Regions from separate parts of the Pseudomonas sp. TE6288 genome, predicted to be linked through region 3. Evidence: riboswitches for the same ligand, from Rfam matches in the RefSeq annotation. Region 3 holds a riboswitch; each other region holds the start of a gene.
What was found. Region 3 has a riboswitch for cobalamin ahead of ACVWY1_RS01670 (TonB-dependent receptor plug domain-containing protein). Riboswitches for the same ligand answer to the same signal wherever they lie in the genome.
Positions count from the first base shown of each region.

Region 1: another riboswitch for cobalamin. It lies ahead of cobO (cob(I)yrinic acid a,c-diamide adenosyltransferase); the one in region 3 lies ahead of ACVWY1_RS01670 (TonB-dependent receptor plug domain-containing protein).
Region 2: another riboswitch for cobalamin. It lies ahead of ACVWY1_RS03980 (TonB-dependent receptor); the one in region 3 lies ahead of ACVWY1_RS01670 (TonB-dependent receptor plug domain-containing protein).

Region 1 is NZ_JBSSEW010000019.1:100,120-106,505, reverse strand. Features, by position in the region: gene ACVWY1_RS20395 (hypothetical protein) at 1-437, opposite strand, end outside; cobalamin riboswitch at 587-804, shown strand; gene cobO (cob(I)yrinic acid a,c-diamide adenosyltransferase) at 917-1,528, shown strand; gene ACVWY1_RS20385 (cobyrinate a,c-diamide synthase) at 1,525-2,820, shown strand; gene bluB (5,6-dimethylbenzimidazole synthase) at 2,817-3,467, shown strand; gene cbiB (adenosylcobinamide-phosphate synthase CbiB) at 3,464-4,372, shown strand; gene cobD (threonine-phosphate decarboxylase CobD) at 4,365-5,357, shown strand; gene ACVWY1_RS20365 (cobyric acid synthase) at 5,354-6,386, shown strand, end outside.
Region 2 is NZ_JBSSEW010000003.1:123,857-130,242, reverse strand. Features, by position in the region: gene ACVWY1_RS04000 (ABC-three component system middle component 5) at 1-499, shown strand, start outside; gene ACVWY1_RS03995 (AAA family ATPase) at 489-2,405, shown strand; gene ACVWY1_RS03990 (N-acetyltransferase family protein) at 2,664-3,191, opposite strand; gene ACVWY1_RS03985 (PaaI family thioesterase) at 3,257-3,754, opposite strand; cobalamin riboswitch at 3,943-4,147, shown strand; gene ACVWY1_RS03980 (TonB-dependent receptor) at 4,255-6,372, shown strand.
Region 3 is NZ_JBSSEW010000001.1:375,985-382,370, forward strand. Features, by position in the region: gene ACVWY1_RS01670 (TonB-dependent receptor plug domain-containing protein) at 1-1,191, opposite strand, end outside; cobalamin riboswitch at 1,282-1,659, opposite strand; gene ACVWY1_RS01675 (DUF2946 family protein) at 1,802-2,191, shown strand; gene ACVWY1_RS01680 (TonB-dependent receptor) at 2,263-4,395, shown strand; gene ACVWY1_RS01685 (PepSY domain-containing protein) at 4,401-5,855, shown strand; gene ykgO (type B 50S ribosomal protein L36) at 5,906-6,052, opposite strand; gene ACVWY1_RS01695 (TonB-dependent siderophore receptor) at 6,186-6,386, shown strand, end outside.

The sequences.
Region 1 (6,386 bases), on a different contig from region 3:
TCGGGGCTGGCGTGCTGGCCGGCCTTCCACGGGGTGACGAACAACGCCCCGGCCTTGAGCTGGCTGGCGTAGGCGATCGCCTTGGCCTGGATGGCGCTTTCCTGCAGCGCCGACGCCAGGTCGAGACGGGCAATGCGTGGCCAGCGCTGGCTGGTGTGCAGGTGGATCGATTCCTCGGCGCTGCTGATGGCCAGGTCGCCACGGGCTTCGCGTTCGCCTTCGTCGCGCTGCTTCTTGCTCGTGTACTGCTGCAGCGCCACCAGCTCGGCCTGCCAGGCGGCGGCTGCGAGCAGCCCGGCATTGGCGGCTGCACCGTGCCAGTAAGGGGCTTCGTTGTCGCCCTGGAACTGGTTGAAGCGGTCGATGCAGTCGACCCAGCGTTCCAGGGCCGAGCGTAGGAATTCCAGGCGCGGGTTATTGATGATCAGGCCTTGCATGCTGCGCTCCTTGTATTTGTGATCGAGGTCAGCCGAAATGGTGGCTATGTGATATCACTGCTTTCAGTGTGGCACAAGCTGGCGGATCGGCCATTGATCCAGGCCAGATCGGTCCTCGTTCGATTGACGCTCCCGGTGCAACCCTCTAACCTTCGCGGCGTGTTTCAGGTGCCCGGCGAACCGAGGTTCGGCAGGGTGAAACTGGGAAGCCGGTGGGCGCCAGCAGGCGCGAATCCGGCGCTGCCCCCGCAACGGTAGGTGAGTAGAAGGCGGCGCATGGCCACTGGGTACAGGTATCCGGGAAGGCGCGTCGTCCGGGCATGGCCCGCTCACGAGCCCGGAGACCGGCCTGTCACTGCCAACGGCATCACGGAGGGTGATGTGCGGTGCGATGTGGCCTGGGGCCACGGCCCCTGCGCGTTCTCCGTCTGCCCGCCTTTTCCCTGTCGCCAACCGGCGACAGCCTGCGGAGACCCCTGATGAGCGAATCCACCGAACGCGACGAACGTCACCTGGCGCGCATGCTGCGCAAGAAGGCGATCATCGACGAGCGCATCGCCAATTCCCCCAACGAATGCGGCCTGCTGCTGGTACTGACCGGCAATGGCAAGGGCAAGAGCAGCTCGGCTTTCGGCATGCTCGCCCGGGCCCTGGGCCATGGCATGCAGTGCGGCGTGGTGCAGTTCATCAAGGGCCGCAACAGCACCGGTGAAGAGCTGTTCTTCCGCCGCTTCCCCGAGCAGGTGCGCTATCACGTGATGGGCGAGGGCTTCACCTGGGAGACCCAGGACCGCCAGCGCGACATCGCCGCTGCCGAAGCGGCCTGGGCGGTATCGCGCCAGTTGCTGCAGGATCCGTCGATCCAGTTCGTGGTGCTCGATGAGCTGAACATCGCCCTCAAGCATGGCTACCTCGACCTCGACCAGGTGCTATCGGACATCCAGGCCCGCCCACCGATGCAGCATGTGATCGTCACCGGCCGCGCGGCCAAGCCCGAAATGATCGAACTGGCCGACACCGTCACCGAGATGGGCATGCTCAAGCACGCCTTCCAGGCCGGTATCCGCGCACAGAAGGGCGTCGAGCTGTGAGTGACTCGCGCCAATGCCCTGCCGTGCTGATCGCTGCCCCGGCCTCGGGCCAGGGCAAGACCACGGTCACCGCCGCCCTGGCCCGCCTGCACCGCAACCTCGGGCGCAAGGTGCGGGTGTTCAAGTGCGGGCCTGACTTTCTCGACCCGATGATCCTCGAGCGCGCCAGCGGTGCGCCGGTCTACCAGCTGGACTTGTGGATGATCGGTGCCGAGGAGAGTCGTCGCCTGCTGTGGGAAGCAGCGGGCGAGGCCGACCTGATCCTGATCGAAGGCGTGATGGGGCTGTTCGACGGCACGCCGTCGAGCGCCGACCTGGCCCGCCATTTCGGCGTGCCGGTGCTGGCGGTGATCGATGGCACGGCCATGGCCCAGACCTTCGGCGCCCTGGCCCTGGGCCTGGCGCGCTACCAGCCCGACCTGCCGTTCGCCGGAGTGCTGGCCAACCGGGTTGGCAGCCTGCGCCATGCGCAGTTGCTCGAAGGCAGTCTCACCGAAGGCCTGCGCTGGTACGGCGGCTTGTCCCGCGAGCGTGGCATCGAGCTGCCCAGCCGCCACCTGGGCCTGGTCCAGGCCAGTGAACTCAACGACCTGGACGCGCGCCTGGATGCCGCCGCCGAAGCGCTCGGTGCCAGCTGCGATGCCGCATTGCCGCCACCGGTCGGTTTTGCCCGGCCTGAGCCGCTGGGCGTAACCACGCCGCTTGCCGGGGTGCGCATCGGGGTGGCCCACGACGAAGCCTTCGCCTTCACCTATGGCGCTAACCTGGACCTGCTGCGCAGCCTCGGCGCGCAGCTCGAATTCTTCTCGCCGTTGCATGATCGGGAGTTGCCTGATGTAGACAGCCTGTACCTGCCAGGCGGCTACCCGGAGTTGCACCATCAGGCCCTGGCCGCCAACGCTCCCATGCTGGGGGCGATCCGTGGCCATCACGCCGAGGGCAAGCCGCTGCTGGCCGAATGTGGCGGCATGCTCTACCTGCTCGACGCACTGACCGATGTGGCCGGTGTGCGTGCATCGCTGGCAGGCCTGCTGCCGGGCGAGGCAACCATGCAGAAGCGCCTGGCGGCCCTGGCCCTGCAGGCCGTCGAGTTGCCCGAAGGCACCCTGCGCGGCCACACCTATCACCATTCGCTGACCAGCACCGAGCTGGAACCGATTGCCCGTGGCCTGAGCCCCAATGGCGGACGCGGCAACGAGGCGGTCTACCGCCTGGGGCGGCTGACCGCTTCCTACGTGCATTTCTATTTTCCGTCCAACCCCGATGCGGCGGCGGCGCTGTTGCGACCATGAGCGAACACGCGTACAGCGCCGTTGAGCGCGCGGCGATCTACCGGGCCATCGGCGAGCGCCGCGACATGCGCCATTTTGCCGGCGGCGAGGTGGCGCCCGAGTTGCTGGGGCGTCTGCTGGCCGCCGCTCACCAGGCCCCCAGCGTGGGCCTGATGCAGCCCTGGCGCTTCATTCGTATCAGCCAGCGTGAGTTGCGCGAACGTATCCAGGCTTTGGTGGAGGAGGAGCGGGTGCGCACCGCCGAAGCCCTGGGCGAACGCTCCGATGAGTTCATGAAGCTCAAGGTCGAAGGCATCAACGACTGCGCCGAGGTGCTGGTGGCAGCGCTGATGGACAAGCGCGAGGCGCATGTCTTCGGCCGCCGCACCCTGCCGGAGATGGACCTGGCTTCGCTGGCCTGCGCCATCCAGAACCTGTGGCTGGCGGCGCGGGCCGAAGGGCTGGGCATGGGCTGGGTGTCGCTGTTCGAACCCCGGGCCCTGGCCGAGCTGCTCGGTATGCCCGCAGGCGCAAAGCCCATGGCGGTGCTGTGCCTGGGGCCGGTGACCGAATTCTACCCGGCGCCGATGCTGGTGCTCGAAGACTGGGCCGAGCAACGGCCGTTGAGTGACATGCTGTACGAGAACCATTGGGGAGAATGCCCATGAGCGTGGCCTTGCTGACCGTGGCCGGCGTGGCCTTGGATGCACTGCTGGGTGAGCCGCGGCGGCGCCATCCGCTGGTGGGCTTCGGCAACCTTGCCGCGCGCCTGGAGCAGCGCTTCAACGCCGGTGGCCGGGGCTGGCGCAGCCACGGTGTCACGGCCTGGTTCCTGGCGGTGGTGCCGCTGACCTTGCTGGCGCTGATCCTTTCCTGGCTGCCCGCTATCGGCTGGCTGGTGGACGTGCTGGCGCTGTACTGCGCCCTGGGCCTGCGCAGCCTCGGCGAGCATGTGCTGCCGGTGGCCCAGGCGTTGCGCCAGGGCGACCTGGAGGAGGCGCGGCGGCGCGTCGGTTACCTGGTCAGCCGCGAGACCCGTGAACTGGACGAACCTGCCGTGGCCCGGGCGGCCACCGAGTCGGTGCTGGAGAACGGCAGCGATGCGGTATTCGCCGCGCTGTTCTGGTTCGTCGTGGCCGGGGCGCCTGGGGTGGTGCTGTATCGCCTGAGCAATACCCTGGATGCCATGTGGGGCTATCGCAACGACCGTTTCGAGCGCTTCGGCTGGTGCGCGGCGCGCATCGACGATGGGCTGAATTATATTCCCGCCAGGCTGGTGGCGCTGACCTATGCGCTGCTGGGCAAAACCCGGTTGGCCCTGGCCTGCTGGCGCAAGCAGGCGCCGCTGTGGGACAGCCCCAACGCCGGCCCGGTGATGGCGGCGGGGGCCGGAGCCCTGGGGGTGGAGCTGGGCGGCCCGGCGGTGTATCACGGCGAGCTGCACGAACGCCCGCGCCTGGGCGAGGGGCCGATGGCCGACGCCGATGCCATCGAGCGTGGCTGGAGCCTGGTGCAGCGTGGTGTGTGGCTGTGGGTGCTATTGATCTGCGTGGGAGCCTACCTGAATGCTTGAGCACGGTGGCCGCCTGCTACGGGCGGTGAAACAGTACGCGATCCCTCGGCACCAGTGGCTCGACCTGTCCAGTGGTATCGCACCCTGGCCCTACCCGATACCGCCGATTCCCGTGGACGCCTGGGCTCGACTGCCCGAGACCGAGGACGGCCTGGAGGCGGCTGCACGGCGCTACTATGGCGCGCAACCGCTGCTGGCGGTAGCTGGCTCCCAGGCGGCGATCCAGGCCTTGCCGTACCTGCGCCCGACCGGTCGGGTCGGGGTGCTGACGCCATGCTATGCCGAACATCCGCATGCCTGGGAGCGGGCGGGGCATGCGCTGGTCGAGCTGGATGAGGTCCAGGTCGAGGACGTACTCGACAGCCTGGATGTCCTGGTGCTGGTCAATCCCAACAACCCCACCGGTCGCCGTGTGCCCCGCGAACGCCTGCTGGCCTGGCATGCGCGTCTGGCTGCGCGGGGTGGCTGGTTGTTGGTGGACGAAGCCTTCATGGACAACACGCCCGCACACAGCGTGGTCGATCAGGCCGGACAACCCGGGCTGATCGTGCTGCGCTCGTTCGGCAAGTTCTTCGGCTTGGCCGGCGTGCGGCTGGGCTTCGTCGTCGCCGAGGCGGATGTGTTGCGGCAACTGGCCGAGGCGCTCGGGCCCTGGACCGTCAGTGGCCCGACCCGCGTACTGGGGCAGGCGTGCTTCGCCGACGAGGCGACGCACCTGGCGCAGATTGCCCGGTGCGCCCTGGCCAGCCAGCGCCTGGCCAGGTTGCTCGAAGGCGCAGGCTTGCCACCCAGCGGCGGTTGCGACCTGTTCCAGTACGTGCGTGACGAACGCGCCACGCACCTGCACGACTACCTTGCCCGCCGGGGCATCCTGGTGCGGCTGTTCGAGCGACCGTGCGCGCTGCGCTTCGGCCTGCCCGCCACGGCGGCTGACGAACAACGCCTGGCCCAGGCCCTGGCGGACTACCACAAGGAATCGGCATGACCACCCTCATGGTGCAAGGCACCACCTCCGATGCCGGCAAGAGCACGCTGGTCACCGCCCTGTGCCGCTGGCTGCTGCGCCAGGGCGTCGCCGTGGTGCCGTTCAAGCCACAGAACATGGCGCTCAACAGCGCCGTGACCGCCGACGGCGGCGAGATCGGTCGCGCCCAGGCGGTGCAGGCCCAGGCCTGCCGGCTGGCGCCGCACACCGACATGAACCCGGTGCTGCTCAAGCCCAACAGCGACACTGGCGCCCAGGTGATCGTCCATGGCCGGGCGGTGACCAGCATGAACGCCGTGGCCTATCACGACTACAAGACCATCGCCATGCAGGCGGTGTTGGCCTCCCACGAGCGCCTGAGCGAAGCCTATCCGGTGGTGATGGTCGAAGGTGCTGGTTCCCCGGCGGAGATCAACCTGCGGGCCGGCGATATCGCCAACATGGGCTTCGCCGAGGCGGTCGACTGCCCGGTGGTCCTGGTGGCCGATATCAACCGGGGCGGCGTGTTCGCCCATCTGGTCGGCACCCTGGAGTTGCTGTCGGCGAGCGAGCAGGCGCGGGTCAAGGGCTTCGTCATCAACCGTTTCCGTGGTGACATCGCCTTGTTGCAACCTGGCCTGGACTGGCTGGAGCAGCGCACCGGCAAGCCGGTGTTGGGTGTGCTGCCCTACGTCACCGACCTGCACCTGGAGGCCGAGGATGGTATCGATACGCGCCAGGGCGAAAAAAGTGAGCGCCTGCTGAAGGTGATCGTCCCGGTGTTGCCGCGCATCAGCAACCACACCGACTTCGACCCGCTGCGCCTGCATCCGCAGGTGGACCTGCAGTTCATCGGCCCGGGCCAGCCGATTCCGCCTGCCGACCTGATCATCCTGCCCGGCTCCAAGAGCGTGCGCGGCGACCTGGCGCAACTGCGCGAGCGCGGCTGGGACACGGCCATCGCTCGGCACTTGCGTTATGGCGGCAAGCTCATCGGCATCTGCGGTGGCCTGCAGATGCTCGGCGAGCAGGTGCATGATCCCCTGGGCC
Region 2 (6,386 bases), on a different contig from region 3:
GTACCACCCGGCCTTTGACGCCAACCACTGCCTCTACAGAATCGTGTCCATTCTCCATGCCACTGCTGATCAGCAGATCAGTTGGCCGCTGCTGCGCATGCTCGACTTCTACTACCTCTTCCCTAGCCAGCTCAAAAATATAACGCCTTGGCCCAGTGAGATCCGGAAGCTGAAGACCAAAGTAGCAACGATTCCAGAGCAATTCGAAGACCTAAGCAACCCTGCACGTACATTCTTCGAGCTCGAGTCATTCCAGAAAACCGCAACGCTCGAACTGATTGCGAAAGGCGTCATTTCCAAATCCTCATTCGACAAAGGCATCATGGAACTAGAGCCTGACTCCCTGCCCTCGGCCTATACAGCTCTTCTGGACAACGACGACTTCCTCAAGAGCGACGCATTCGAGGTCATCACCAAGGGCTTACCGAAAACGAAGTTCAACGGATCGAATGGTCTTAAATTCCGCTCCGGCCTGATGGAGTACATTTATGACCTCTAAGCCCTCTACGTTTTTCATCAACCGTTTCATCATCGCCAAAGGCGGCAAAGCAGTCTATGACGAGGTTCTCCACCGAGGCGTAAACATCATTCGAGGTGCCAATAGCGTAGGCAAATCCACTATCATGGATTTTCTGTTCTATGCACTCGGCGGGGACATTGCCGGAGATCGGTGGAACGAGGAGGCTCAAACCTGCGATGGCGTGTTTGCTGAGATCGAATTGAACGATCACATCCTAACAATCCATCGCCAGGTTCAACCTGGAAAGAAGCCTCCCATGAGCTTCTTCAGCGGGAGCTTCGAACAGCTGAAAGCCGCCCAGTCGGGGGCAGTGTGGCAAACTTATGGGATCACCCGCAGCGACGAAAAACTCAGTTTCTCACAGCAAATTTTTGAGCTGCTGGGATGGCCTCATAGTCAGACTGACGATTACGCAAACCTCACCATTCACCAGATATTGCGTCTGATCTTCGTTGACCAAGGCACGCCGGTAAACAAAATATTGCGGGCCGAACACTCTACGTTCGACAAACCCAGCATGCGCCAAGCGATCGGCGATTTCTTGCTTGGCCTGGACGACCTCGGCATTTATGCTCTCAAGCAGCAGCTTTCTAAAGCCGAGTCTGAGTTCGCAAAAATTGAAGGCCAGTTGGACTCTATCTACAGATTCATTTCTCCTTCAGAAGCGGTGTTGCGCGAAGCATCATTCAATAGTGCGGTTGAAGCCTCGCACAAAGAGCTGCAGACGCTGCTTGGGCAACGAGATGCATTGCTCGCTCAACCAGACGAATCGACCTCTGACGTAGCGCTCAAAGCCAAAGCTGAGCAAGCAAGCCGGCAAATCACTGAGCTCACCAAGGAAATCGACATTCGCACGAACAGACAAGCCGAGATGGTCAACGAGATCGTCGAATCAGAACTGTTCATCACAGCGATCGAATCAAGAATCAAAGCCCTGCAAGAGTCCCGCATGGCCTACGATTTCTTCGGTGAAGTTCGGTTCAAATTCTGCCCAAGCTGCCTTACGGGCCTTTCGGAGTCAGCCAAGGACCAGTGCCACCTGTGCAAGACCGAGCTGGATAACAACTCCAGAGAGGCATCCTACCTCGCCGCACTGAATGAGCTGGCGTTCCAGAAGAAAGAAAGCACTAAGGTGCTCGTGGAGCTGCGCACCAAGCTGAGCGAGCATGCTCACTACCTCAGTTCAAAGCAGCGCGATCTTCAGACCGTAAAGTCCAATCATGTCGCCGCTCTTCGCATGAGTTCCGACCGAGTGCTCAAGCTCAACGAGCTTTCAACAAAGATCGGTACGGTCGAAGAACGGATCAAAAACTACGACGCGAAAGCCAAGCTAGTGACGGCCGTCGAAGGGCTGATTCAGAAAAAGCAGACACTTAACGCGACCATGCTGGAGCTCGGTGAGCAAATCACGGTAAGCAAAGCGCAAACCAGCTCACGCCAGGAAACCATTGAAGGGAATCTATCTGACAAAACGATTGAGCTTCTCAAAAAGGATGGCGGATTCGAACCCGCCTTCAACGAAGCGCGAACCGTCATGTTCGATTTCGGCAAGGATTTCATGCTCGTCGATGGCCGTTCAAAATTCTCTGCGAGCTCCGAAACCATTCTGAAAAACAGTTTCCACCTAGCAATTCTGCTCGAGTCGCTGGAGGACGACAGTATGCGCTACCCAAGGCTGTTCCTGCTCGACAACACCGAAGATAAGGGAATGGGCCCAGATCGTAGCCAGAATTTCCAAAGAGTGCTGGTGGAAGCACTCGCCGAGTACGGTGAGAAGCCTCACCAGGTCATCATGACAACCTCTATGGTTGATCCCGAGCTCGACAAATCAGACCTCTGCGTCGGGCCGCACTATGAGAAGGGCATGCATACGCTGAGGCTGTAACATCTGTTTCGTAATCGTACCTGGAGCCAGCTTGCTGCGCTCCAGACGAAGCATTAGCCGCCAGACTGACCTCGCTCAATCGGCCTCGGACAGACCGTCTTGATTTCCTGCTGTATTTTTCCACTGCATATGCCGAATTCCAGGTGCACTTCGACGACCGCTGTCAGGTTTTTCCGCTCTCGCTCGCATATCTAGAGGGTTTGATTTGGGGGTACTTTTGGGGGTATTTATCTATACATTACGGCAGAAAATACCATCCTAGAGCCCTGTCAAAATGTTTTTGGCCATCCTGGCCATCACCCAGTCGCGGTGCCGCTCGTCGCCACAAGGGAAGATCGCCTCGCCCACCTTGCGAAAGCCGTTGCGCTGATAGAAACCGATCGCCCGAGCGTTCAGCTCATTGACTGTCAGACGCGCCTGGCCATCGACCTGGGCCAGGGTGGTGGCGAGCAACAATTGCGCGGCGCCGGTGCCATGGGCGCAGGGTAGTACATAGCAACGGGAGATTTCCGCCAGTTGATCGGCCTCGGCAATACCCAGCTTGCCGGGCGCCAGGTCGAGCATGCTGTAGCCCAGCACCTGGCCATCCCGTTCGACCACCAGCAACCGCTTGTGCGGGTGCTCCAGGTGCGCCTGGAAATGTTCGGGCTGGAGATGGTGGGCGATGTAGTGTTGCTGGGCGCTGACCGCGCTATCGGGCGGGCTGGCCAGGGCGAAGGTCGCCTGGCCGACAAGGCTCAGGGCCACGCAGTCTTCGTCACGGGCCGGGCGAATCTGGTAGGGCATGGCAACATCCTGTCGGGCAGCCGGGTCACGTTCGACAATGCCAGCCCCACCCCATCGGTGCAAGTTCAGGCGTCGCCATGGGCCTGGCGCTTGAGCTTCTCGGTGTCGACCCGCACAAATACCGAATCGGCGGTGACAGTCAGTACATCCCCGGCCCAGACCTCGCAGATCACCCGGGTCTTGCGCCCCAGCTCACCCTCGACCCGGGCCTTGAGCAGCAGTTCGACGCCCATGGGCGTGGGCTTGAGGTAGGTCAGGCCAAGCTGGCCGGTGACGCAGTCGATACGTGGCAAGGTGCCAGGTTCGCGGCCTTCGGCACGGTAGTGACAGGCCATGGCGGTCCAGTTGGAGTGGCAGTCGACCAGCATGGCCAGCAGGCCACCGTAGACCAGGCCGGGCCAGCCGGTGAAAGTCGGGTCGGGGGTATGCCGGCACGACAGGTGGATGCCGTCGGCGTCCCAGTGGCTCTGCACATGCAGGCCGCTGGGGTGGGAACAGCCGCAGCCGTAGCAGATGCCTTCGGGGGCGGCGAGTTGTTGCAGGGACAGGGCGTGCTCGGTCATACGCGTCCTTGGCTTGTTGGTGTTGGATAAGGAGGCTGGCTGCCGATGGTAGCGCCCTGCGCGGCCTGCGCCAATGCACGAGGCCTGGCCGCAGACAATACCTGCCTGACGGCAACCGCTCTGAACCGCGATTCAGCAAGATTCAGCCCACCCATCCAGACGATTGACTCCCTGCCCGTTCGGTGGTCAGATGCGCGCCAGTTTCAGGTGCCCTGCGCCGCCGCGCGCAAGGTGAAACGGGAAGCCGGTGAGTCGATACCACGACAAGTCCGGCGCTGCCCCCGCAACGGTAAGCGAGCGAACCCTTCGACAGACCACTGTGCACACGCATGGGAAGGTGAAGGCTTCACGACCCTCGCAAGCCCGGAGACCGGCCTGAGGCTTCACTTGGCAACCCGCGGTGGGCGGGCGCAGGCCGGTATTCGCGTGCGCGCCTGCGCGCGCTTCGCCGTTGCGTGTTTTCCACCGGGATCCATTCTTTCCTGCAGCAGTGGAACGACATGTCCCGTATCAACAAGCTTCACACCCTGGCGGCCTGCCTGGCCGTGTCCCTGCCGGCGCTGGCCGACGAGCAGCCCAGCCCTGCGCTCACCCTGCCCTCCACGGCGATCACCGACAGCCGCGACCCGCAGACCGTCGACCTGACCACCCCCACCCAGGCCGGTTCACGCCTGAACCTCAGTGCCCTGGAAACCCCGGCGAGCACCAGCAGCATCACCGCCGCGCAGATTCAGCAGCGCAACAACACCACGGTGCAGGATGCCGTGACCCGCTCGCCGGGCATCACCTTCATCGGTACCCCTGGCGATGGCGGCACCGGCTTGTCGGCGCGCGGTTTCACGGGCCAGAGTTCGGTGATGACCCTGTTCGACGGGTCGCGCCTGTACGCCGGCGCCGGCACCCTCACCTACCCGGTCGATCCCTGGATGGTCGAGCGTATCGATGTGATCCGTGGGCCTGCCTCGGTGCTGTATGGCGAAGGCGCCACCGGGGCAACGGTCAACGTGATCCCGAAAAAGCCCTTCAGCGGTGATATCCGCAACCACCTGCGCCTGGGCTACGGCTCCTGGGACCGTCAGCAACTGGGGCTGGACAGCGGCGGCAGCCTGAGCGAGCGCCTGAGCTATCGCGCCACCCTGAACCAGCAGGCGGGCAACGGCTGGGTCGACCGCACCGATTCGCGCAGCCTGGCGTTTTCCGGCGCGCTGCGCTTCGATGCCAGTGACGACCTGAGCTTCACCCTGTCCCACGAACGCGGCGACGCGCAACCTGCCAACTACTACGGCACGCCGCTGATCGACGGCCATCTGCGCAGCAGCGTGCGCAACAAGAACTACAACGTCAGCAATGACGAGCAGCGCTACCATGATGAATGGACGCGACTGACCAGCGACTGGAACATCAGCGACAGCATCAGCGCCAGCAACCAGCTGTACTACATCAAGAGCCGTCGCCACTGGCGCAATGCCGAGGAGTACGCCTGGGATGCCGGCGTGATCCGGCGCGGCAGTTTCCTGGAGATCAAGCACAACCAGGATCAGATCGGCGACCGCCAGAGCTTCACCTTCGATCACTCGCTGTTCGGCCTGGCCAGCAAGACCGTGGTGGGCGCCGAGTACAACAAGATCCGCTTCAACATTGACAGCAACTCGCCCTACGAAGATGGCTACACCGACTCGCTCGACCCTTGGCGGCCGGCACCCGGCGGGTTCCACAGTGCCGATCCGACGCGCCCGCAGACGCTGTCGAAAACCAGCACCTTCTCGCTGTTCGCCGAAAACCGCACGCAACTGACCGAGCGCCTGTCGCTGGTCACCGGCATACGCCGCGACCAGAACCACATCGACCGCAACGACCTGGTGAAGGACACTCGCGAAGACCAGAGCCTGCGTGGCGGCAACTGGCGCGCCGGCCTGGTGTACGCGCTGACTGACGATCTGTCGGTGTACGGCCAGTACTCCACCAGCGAGGATGGTGTCGGTGACCTGCTGACCCTGCGCCCGGAGCAACGCCTTGAACTGACCGAAGCCAAGCAGACCGAATTCGGCCTCAAGCAACGGTTCTGGGACGGACGCGGCGAATGGACGTTGGCGGCCTACCACATCGTCAAGAAGAAGCTGCCGGTGTACGACGTGGTCTCCAAGCGCAGCCAGCAGGCAGGCCAACAGACCTCCGATGGCCTGGAGGCAAGCCTGGAGCTGGCTCTGGGCAATCAATGGCAACTGTCGGGCAACGCAGCCTTGGTGCGCGCCAAGTACGATGATTTCACTCAACTCAGCCGAGGCGTTTCCTACGACCGGTCTGGCAACCACCCGCAGGACGTCCCACGTCGAACCGCCAACCTGTGGCTGAGCAAAGGCTTCGGGCAAAGCGTCGACACCGGTATTGGCCTGCGCTACGTAGACGCCCGCTATACCAGCGCCGCCAATGACCAACGCGTGCCGGGCTACACCGTGGTCGATGCCAACATCGGCTGGCAGGTGCTGCCCGACGTGCGCCTGGGCCTGCAGGTGAACAACCTGTTCGATCGCGAGTACGCCCAGTCGAGCTACAGCGGCGAACAGTGGCTGCTGGGCGCGCCGCGCTCGTATTTCGCCACGGTGGACTACAGCTTCTAGATCGGCCAGGTAAC
Region 3 (6,386 bases):
GGGCAAGGCCTCGATCCTGGGCCGCAGTTGGGCGTACAACGCATTGGCCTGGGCCTCGTTGTCGTCGATCACCAGCACGTCGTCCTGGCCCTTGAACCACTGGTTGTCGGAACCGAACACCAGCACGTGGCCGCCGTCGAGCTCGGCCTTGCCCTCGGCCTGCACGCCCCAATCGGTGAAGCCCCAGTAGTCGTTGTGGTTGACCACGTCGCGGGAGCCGTCGGCGCGGTTGTTGATGCGCGTGTAGCGAGTGTCCCAGTCGTTGACGTGGCCCTTGACGAAGTAGCTCAGGCGTTCGCTGATGCGCTGTTCGAAGGTGGCCGTGGCGATCTGCTGCACGCGGTCATTGGTGGTCTTGTAATTGTTCACCGGTCGGGCGAAATCGAGGTTGGCGTCGGTGTACTGGTAGAACAGCTCCAGCCGCGCATCGTCGCCGAAGGCCTGGATCGCCTTGCCGCCGAAGGTGGTCACCTCGTAGCCGCGCTTCTTGTCGCTGACGTTGCCGCTGTAGTCGCGGTTGCGAAACGGCTGGTAACCGTCGGAGACGTTGTGACTGACATAGGCCAGCAGGCCCAGGTCGCCGAAGCCATTGCTGAAGATCCGCTCGACGCGGGCGTCCTTGCTGCTGCCGGCGAAGCTGTCCAGGCCCAGGTTGACCTCACCTGAAGCCTGACGGCGTTGCGGGCTGCGGGTGACGATATTGATCACCCCCGCCACGGCCTGGGTGCCGAACAACAGGCTCTGGCCGCCCTTGAGCACCTCGATGCGCTCCACCGCGTTGGCCGGCAGGGTGTCCAGGTACAGGCCGCCGTACAGGCGGTTGTTCAGGCGTACACCGTCGAGCAGGATCAGGGTGTCGTCGTTGCGCCCGCCGAGCAGCGAGTAGGTGCCGTAGTCGAACGGGCCGTTCTTCGGCGCGACGTAGAAGCCGGGGATGAACATCTGCATCACCCGGGTGATGTCGGCGCCGGGGCCGGCGCGCTCGATCTGCTCGCGGCTGACGATCTCAACCTTGCTGCCGTACTGGGCCATGGCGGCGACCGTGGTCGACTCCACCGACGGCGCGGCGACGATCTGCTGGTCGAGGATCAGGGGGGTGTTTTCGGCCAGTGCCAGGGGGCTGGCCAGGCAGCCCAGGAACAAGGTCCGGGCCTTGGGGAAACGACGTCGGGAGTGAATCACAGCAATCATGCTCTTCTCGAAAGTGACTTTCGCAGAAGCACGCAGGAGCACGGATCGCGCACACGCCAATACCGGCCCATGCCCGCCCACCGCAGGAGTTTGCCTACAACATTCCAGGCCGGTCTCCGGGCTCGCAAGACAAGGGTTCGTACGGAAAGTCGCCGAGCGGCGATCAGGCAAGGCGAAAACAGGCGAGGAACGGCCGGGGTCGCGCCCGACTTGACTGGTTGTCAATGAGCATTCCGACCGGGCTGGCGCACCAGCCTGTTTTCAACGCAGCATGATCGTCGCGCAGGCACTTTCCGTGCAAAGCCTAGATGTCTTCACCTTCCCATGACGCGCGGGCCACAGTGGTCTGTCGAAGGCATCACTTGCATACCGTTGCGGGGGCAGCACCGGACTGGCGCGAAGCGCGTACCGGTTTCCCGTTTCACCCCGTGCGCGACGGCATGGGGCACCTGAAATCGGTCGGCATCTGAACACCTGGGGCCAATGGGCGTCAAGCGAGGCGAGCGAATCGTTTCGAATGTTTTTTATCGCCGGAACACTCTAGTCAGATGTGTCAAAAGTTGTAGAATCCGCACGCCTAACCCATTCCCATTCCCTTCGAGCTTTGCCGATGAAGCTGGCCCGCCACACACGATCGCAAGTCGCCTGGGTGCTGTATTTCAGCATCCTGTTCGGCTCGTTGCTGTGCGCCATGGGCCATGGACAGATGGCAGGCTTTCGCCTGGCCGGCCTGGATGACGCCGCCTGGTGCGCGGCCGACAGCAGCGGCGTGTTCAAGGGCGACCAGGACATCACCGACCCGGTGCTGCCCGCCGGCGGCGACTGCGTGATCGCCAGCCTGTTCAGCGCCACCCTGCTGGCGGTGTTCTTCGGCCTGCTGGCCCTGCTCGCCGGGGAGTCGAGCAAACCCTTACCCAGACAACCCGCGCCGACCCTGCCCAAGCAGCGCTGGCCCCTGGTCAATCCCCGCGCCTCCCCCGCTTCGCTTCTCGCGTTCTGACATCGCCACGCCCGAGTGCCGCCTGATCGGCAGCGGGCGTGCGCCCACCGATTTCAGCCAGGAAGCCTTGCATGTTCCGCATGACCACTTTGGCGCTGCTCGTTGGCAGCGCAACCTGCGCCTGGGCGCAGGATGACACCCTGACCCTGCCCGCCAGCAACGTCACGGCCACCGCCGCCACCAAAGAAGCCACCACCCTGGACCTCGACCGGCCTATCGAAAGCGGCTCGCGGCTCAACCTCAGCGCCCGCGAAAACCCGGCCTCGGTCAGCGTCGCCGACCGCAAGACCATGGAACGCATCGGCGCGCGCAACTTCCAGGACGCCGCCAACGCCCTGCCCGGGGTCAACGCCTCGGCACCGCCCGGCTGGGGCGGCTACGTGTCGTACCGTGGTTTCAACGGTGCCCAGGTCAGCCAGTTGTTCAACGGCATCAACCTGCAGTACGGCGCCGCCGGGCGCCCGGTCGGGGCATGGATCTACGACCGTGTCGAACTGCTCGGCGGGCCGTCGTCGTTCCTCAACGGCAGCGGCGCCGTGGGCGGCAGCCTGAACATGATCACCAAGCTGGCCAACCGCGACGAGGACACCTTCGAAGGCCGCGTCAGCTACGGCCGCTACGACACCATGGAAACCTCGGTCGGCTTCAACAAGGCGCTCAACAGCGGCGACGGCCCGCGCCACTACGCGCGGCTCGACTACAGCCGCACCAGTACCAATGGCTACATCGACCGCCAGGAGAACGGTGCCGGCAACCTGGCCTTCTCGCTGCTCAGCGACATCAACGACCAGCTGTCGCACACCCTGGCCATCGAGTACCTCGAAGAGAAGGAAGACAGCCCCTACTGGGGCGCGCCGGTGCTGCAACCGGCCAGCGGCACCCTGCACATCGACAAGCATCACCGTTTCGACAACTACAACGTCGAGGACGGCCGCTACGAGCAGCGCACCCGCTGGCTGCGCTCGATCACCGACTACCGCATCGACGACAGCAACCAGTTGCGCAACACCTTCTACCACTACAACGGCCAGCGCGATTACCGCAACCTCGAGGTGTACCGCTACACCCCCGGCAACACCGCCATCGCCCGCTCCGGCGGCTACCGCCAGCGCCACGACCAGGAGGTCAACGGCAACCGCGTCGAGCTGACCCACCAGGGCCAGCTGTTCGGCCTGGCCAGCGACTGGGCGTTCGGTATGGACTACAACCGCAACCAGCAGACCGCCTACCCGTTGTCCATTAACCCAAGCAATTTCAAATCTGACCACTTCCTCGACATCTCTGGCATGGACGCTCCACGCGCCAAGGGGCGCAGCACCACCACCGACACCACTGCGGGCTTTGTCGAAAACCGTACCCGCCTGACCGACCAGCTGTCGCTGGTCACCGCGCTGCGCTACGACCATATCGACTTCGACGTGGTCGACCACGTGACCCGGGCCAAGCTGAATCGGCGCTGGGATGCCTTCACCGGGCGCCTGGGGCTGGTCTATGACCTGACCTCCAATGTCAGCCTTTACACCCAGTACAGTACCTCGGCCGAGCCGCCAGGGGGCTCGCTTACCGGCGCGTCGATCAGCCAGGTCGGCGACTTCGACCTGAGCACCGGCAGGCAGGTGGAAGTGGGCAGCAAGGTCGACTTCCTCGACGGGCGCGGCTCGGCCACGGCGGCGGCCTACCGCATCGTGCGCAAGAACATCTCGGTGCCCTCCTCGACCGTGCCCAACACCACCGAGCAGGCCGGCCAGCAGACCTCCACCGGCATCGAGCTGGCGGCGTCGTTCAAGGTCACGCCCAAGCTGCTGGCAGCGGGCAACTTCAGCTGGGTCAACGCCGAATACGACGAGTTCAACGAGACCATCGGCGGCGTGGTTTACTCGCGCAAGGGCAAGAATCCGGTGAACATCCCCGACCGGGTGGCCAACCTCTGGCTGACCTACGACCTGGCGCCGGGCTGGCAGGTCGGCGCCGACGCCCGCTACGTCTCGGCGGTCTACGCCAACACCGCCAACACCCAGTGGGTGCCTTCGTACACCGTCTACGGGCTGTCGATGACCCACGACCTGGACCAGCACGTGCAACTCAGCGCCCGCCTGCGCAACCTCACCGACGAGGTCTACGCCCGCTTCATTCACCAGACCAACACCCAGTACTACCTGGGTGAGCCGCGCAGCCTGGAAGTCGCTGTGCAGTGGCGCTACTGATGGGCCTGAAGCGCCAGCTGTACCTGTGGCATCGCTGGCTGGGCATCGTCGCCTGCCTGTTCATGGCGCTGTGGTTCGTCTCCGGGGTGGTCATGCTGTATATCGGCTACCCCAAGCTGACCACGGCCGAGCGCCTGGCCCACCTGCCGGCCTTGCCGGCGGGATGCTGCGCCGAGTTGCCGGCGCAATGGGCTGAGCAGCCGTTGAAGGCGTTGCGCCTGACCAGCCTGGGCTGGCAACCGTACTATTTGCTGGAGCTGGCGGACGGTCGCCGCGTCACCCTCGATGCAGCCAACGGCGAGCCCCTGGCCAACGCCGACGCGGCCTGGGCCCTGGCCAATGCCCGGCAGTACGCCGGCAGCGCGGCATTGGCTTACCAGGGCACGCTGGACGAGGACATGTGGACCCACTCCCGGGCCCTGGACAGCGATCGCCCCTTGCACCGGGTGCAAGTGGACGATGCGGCCGGCACCTGGCTGTACCTGTCCGGACGCACCGGCGAGGTGGTGCGCGATGCGAGCGGCCGCGAGCGCGCCTGGAATTGGATCGGTGCCTGGTTGCACTGGCTCTATCCGTTGCGTGGCGGCCTGGGCTTCGACAATGGCTGGCGCACCCTGGTGATCGGCCTTTCACTGCTCGGCACGCTGATGGCGCTCATGGGCATCGCGGTGGGCATCCTGCGCCTGCGGCTGCGCAAACGCTACCGCAGCGGATCGTGCAGCCCCTACCCCGGCGGCTGGTTGCGCTGGCACCACATCGGCGGGCTGCTGTTCGGTGGGGTGCTGGTGCTGTGGGTGTTCAGCGGGTTGATGTCGATGCGCCCCTGGGGCGTGACCGACAGCCGCTCGCAGATCGCCTTGCAACAAGCGCCGCTGCGTGCCACCGACCTGCAACTGCCGATTGCCACGGCACTGGCCCGCTTGCGCGACGAAACCGGGTTCACCGCAGTGGAGTTGCAATGGCAACGCCTGGCCGACGTCACCTATGCAGTGGCCCGCAGCGCCGACGGCGACAGCCGCATCCTTGAAGCACACGCCCCGCCGGCGCGTACCTTCAGCCGGGAAAGGCTGCGGGCGGCCGCGCAAGCGATGGCTCCGGGGGTGACGGTGGCGGATGACTGGCAGAGCGCCTACGACTTCCACTACTTCGCCCGCGAGCCACAGAGCATGTACGGTTCCCAGGCGCGCCCACTGCCCGTGCTGCGCCTGCGCTTCGCCGACGCGGCGGACACCTGGGCCTACCTGGACCCTGCCAGCGGCACGCTGGTGGCCAGCCACGACCGGGCGCAACGTGCCGGGCGCTGGTTGTTCAACCTGTTGCACAGCTGGGATTGGCAACCGCTGCTGGCGCGGCCGCTGTTACGCGAAGGGTTGATCATCGGCCTGAGTAGCGGCGGCCTGGTGATAGCCCTCAGTGGTGTGGTACTGGCCTGGCGACGCCTGCGCAGGACGCTTCGGTAGCGTCATTGGAGCTGCTGAGCAGCCCCTTTCGCCTGACTGCCATTGACCGACTACCCGCGCTTTTTCTTTACCCCGCCCTGCCTGGCCTTGAACCGCGGATTGGACTTGCAGATCACATAGATCCGACCACGGCGCTTGACCACCTGGCAGTCACGATGACGGCGCTTGGCCTGCTTGAGTGAGGACAGTACTTGCATGAGAACCTCCGGATACGTAATAACATAACATTAACGCAAATCATTCTCATCGCGCAACCGCCCTGTCACACCTTCTTCTGGCGATGACTGGAACGATAATGTAATGTTATTACATATTTAACGGAGATCCCCCTTGAACCCTCGCGCTCCCCTTCTGGCCGGCCTGACCCTGGGCCTGTTCGGTCAACCGCTCGCTGCGGCCCAACCCCTGGTGCTGGACGAAACCTCGATCACCGACGCCTACCTCGAAGAACGCGCCGACGGCCCGGTCCAGGGTTATCGGGCCACCCGCTCGGCCACCGCCACGCGCACCGACACCGATATCCGCGACACC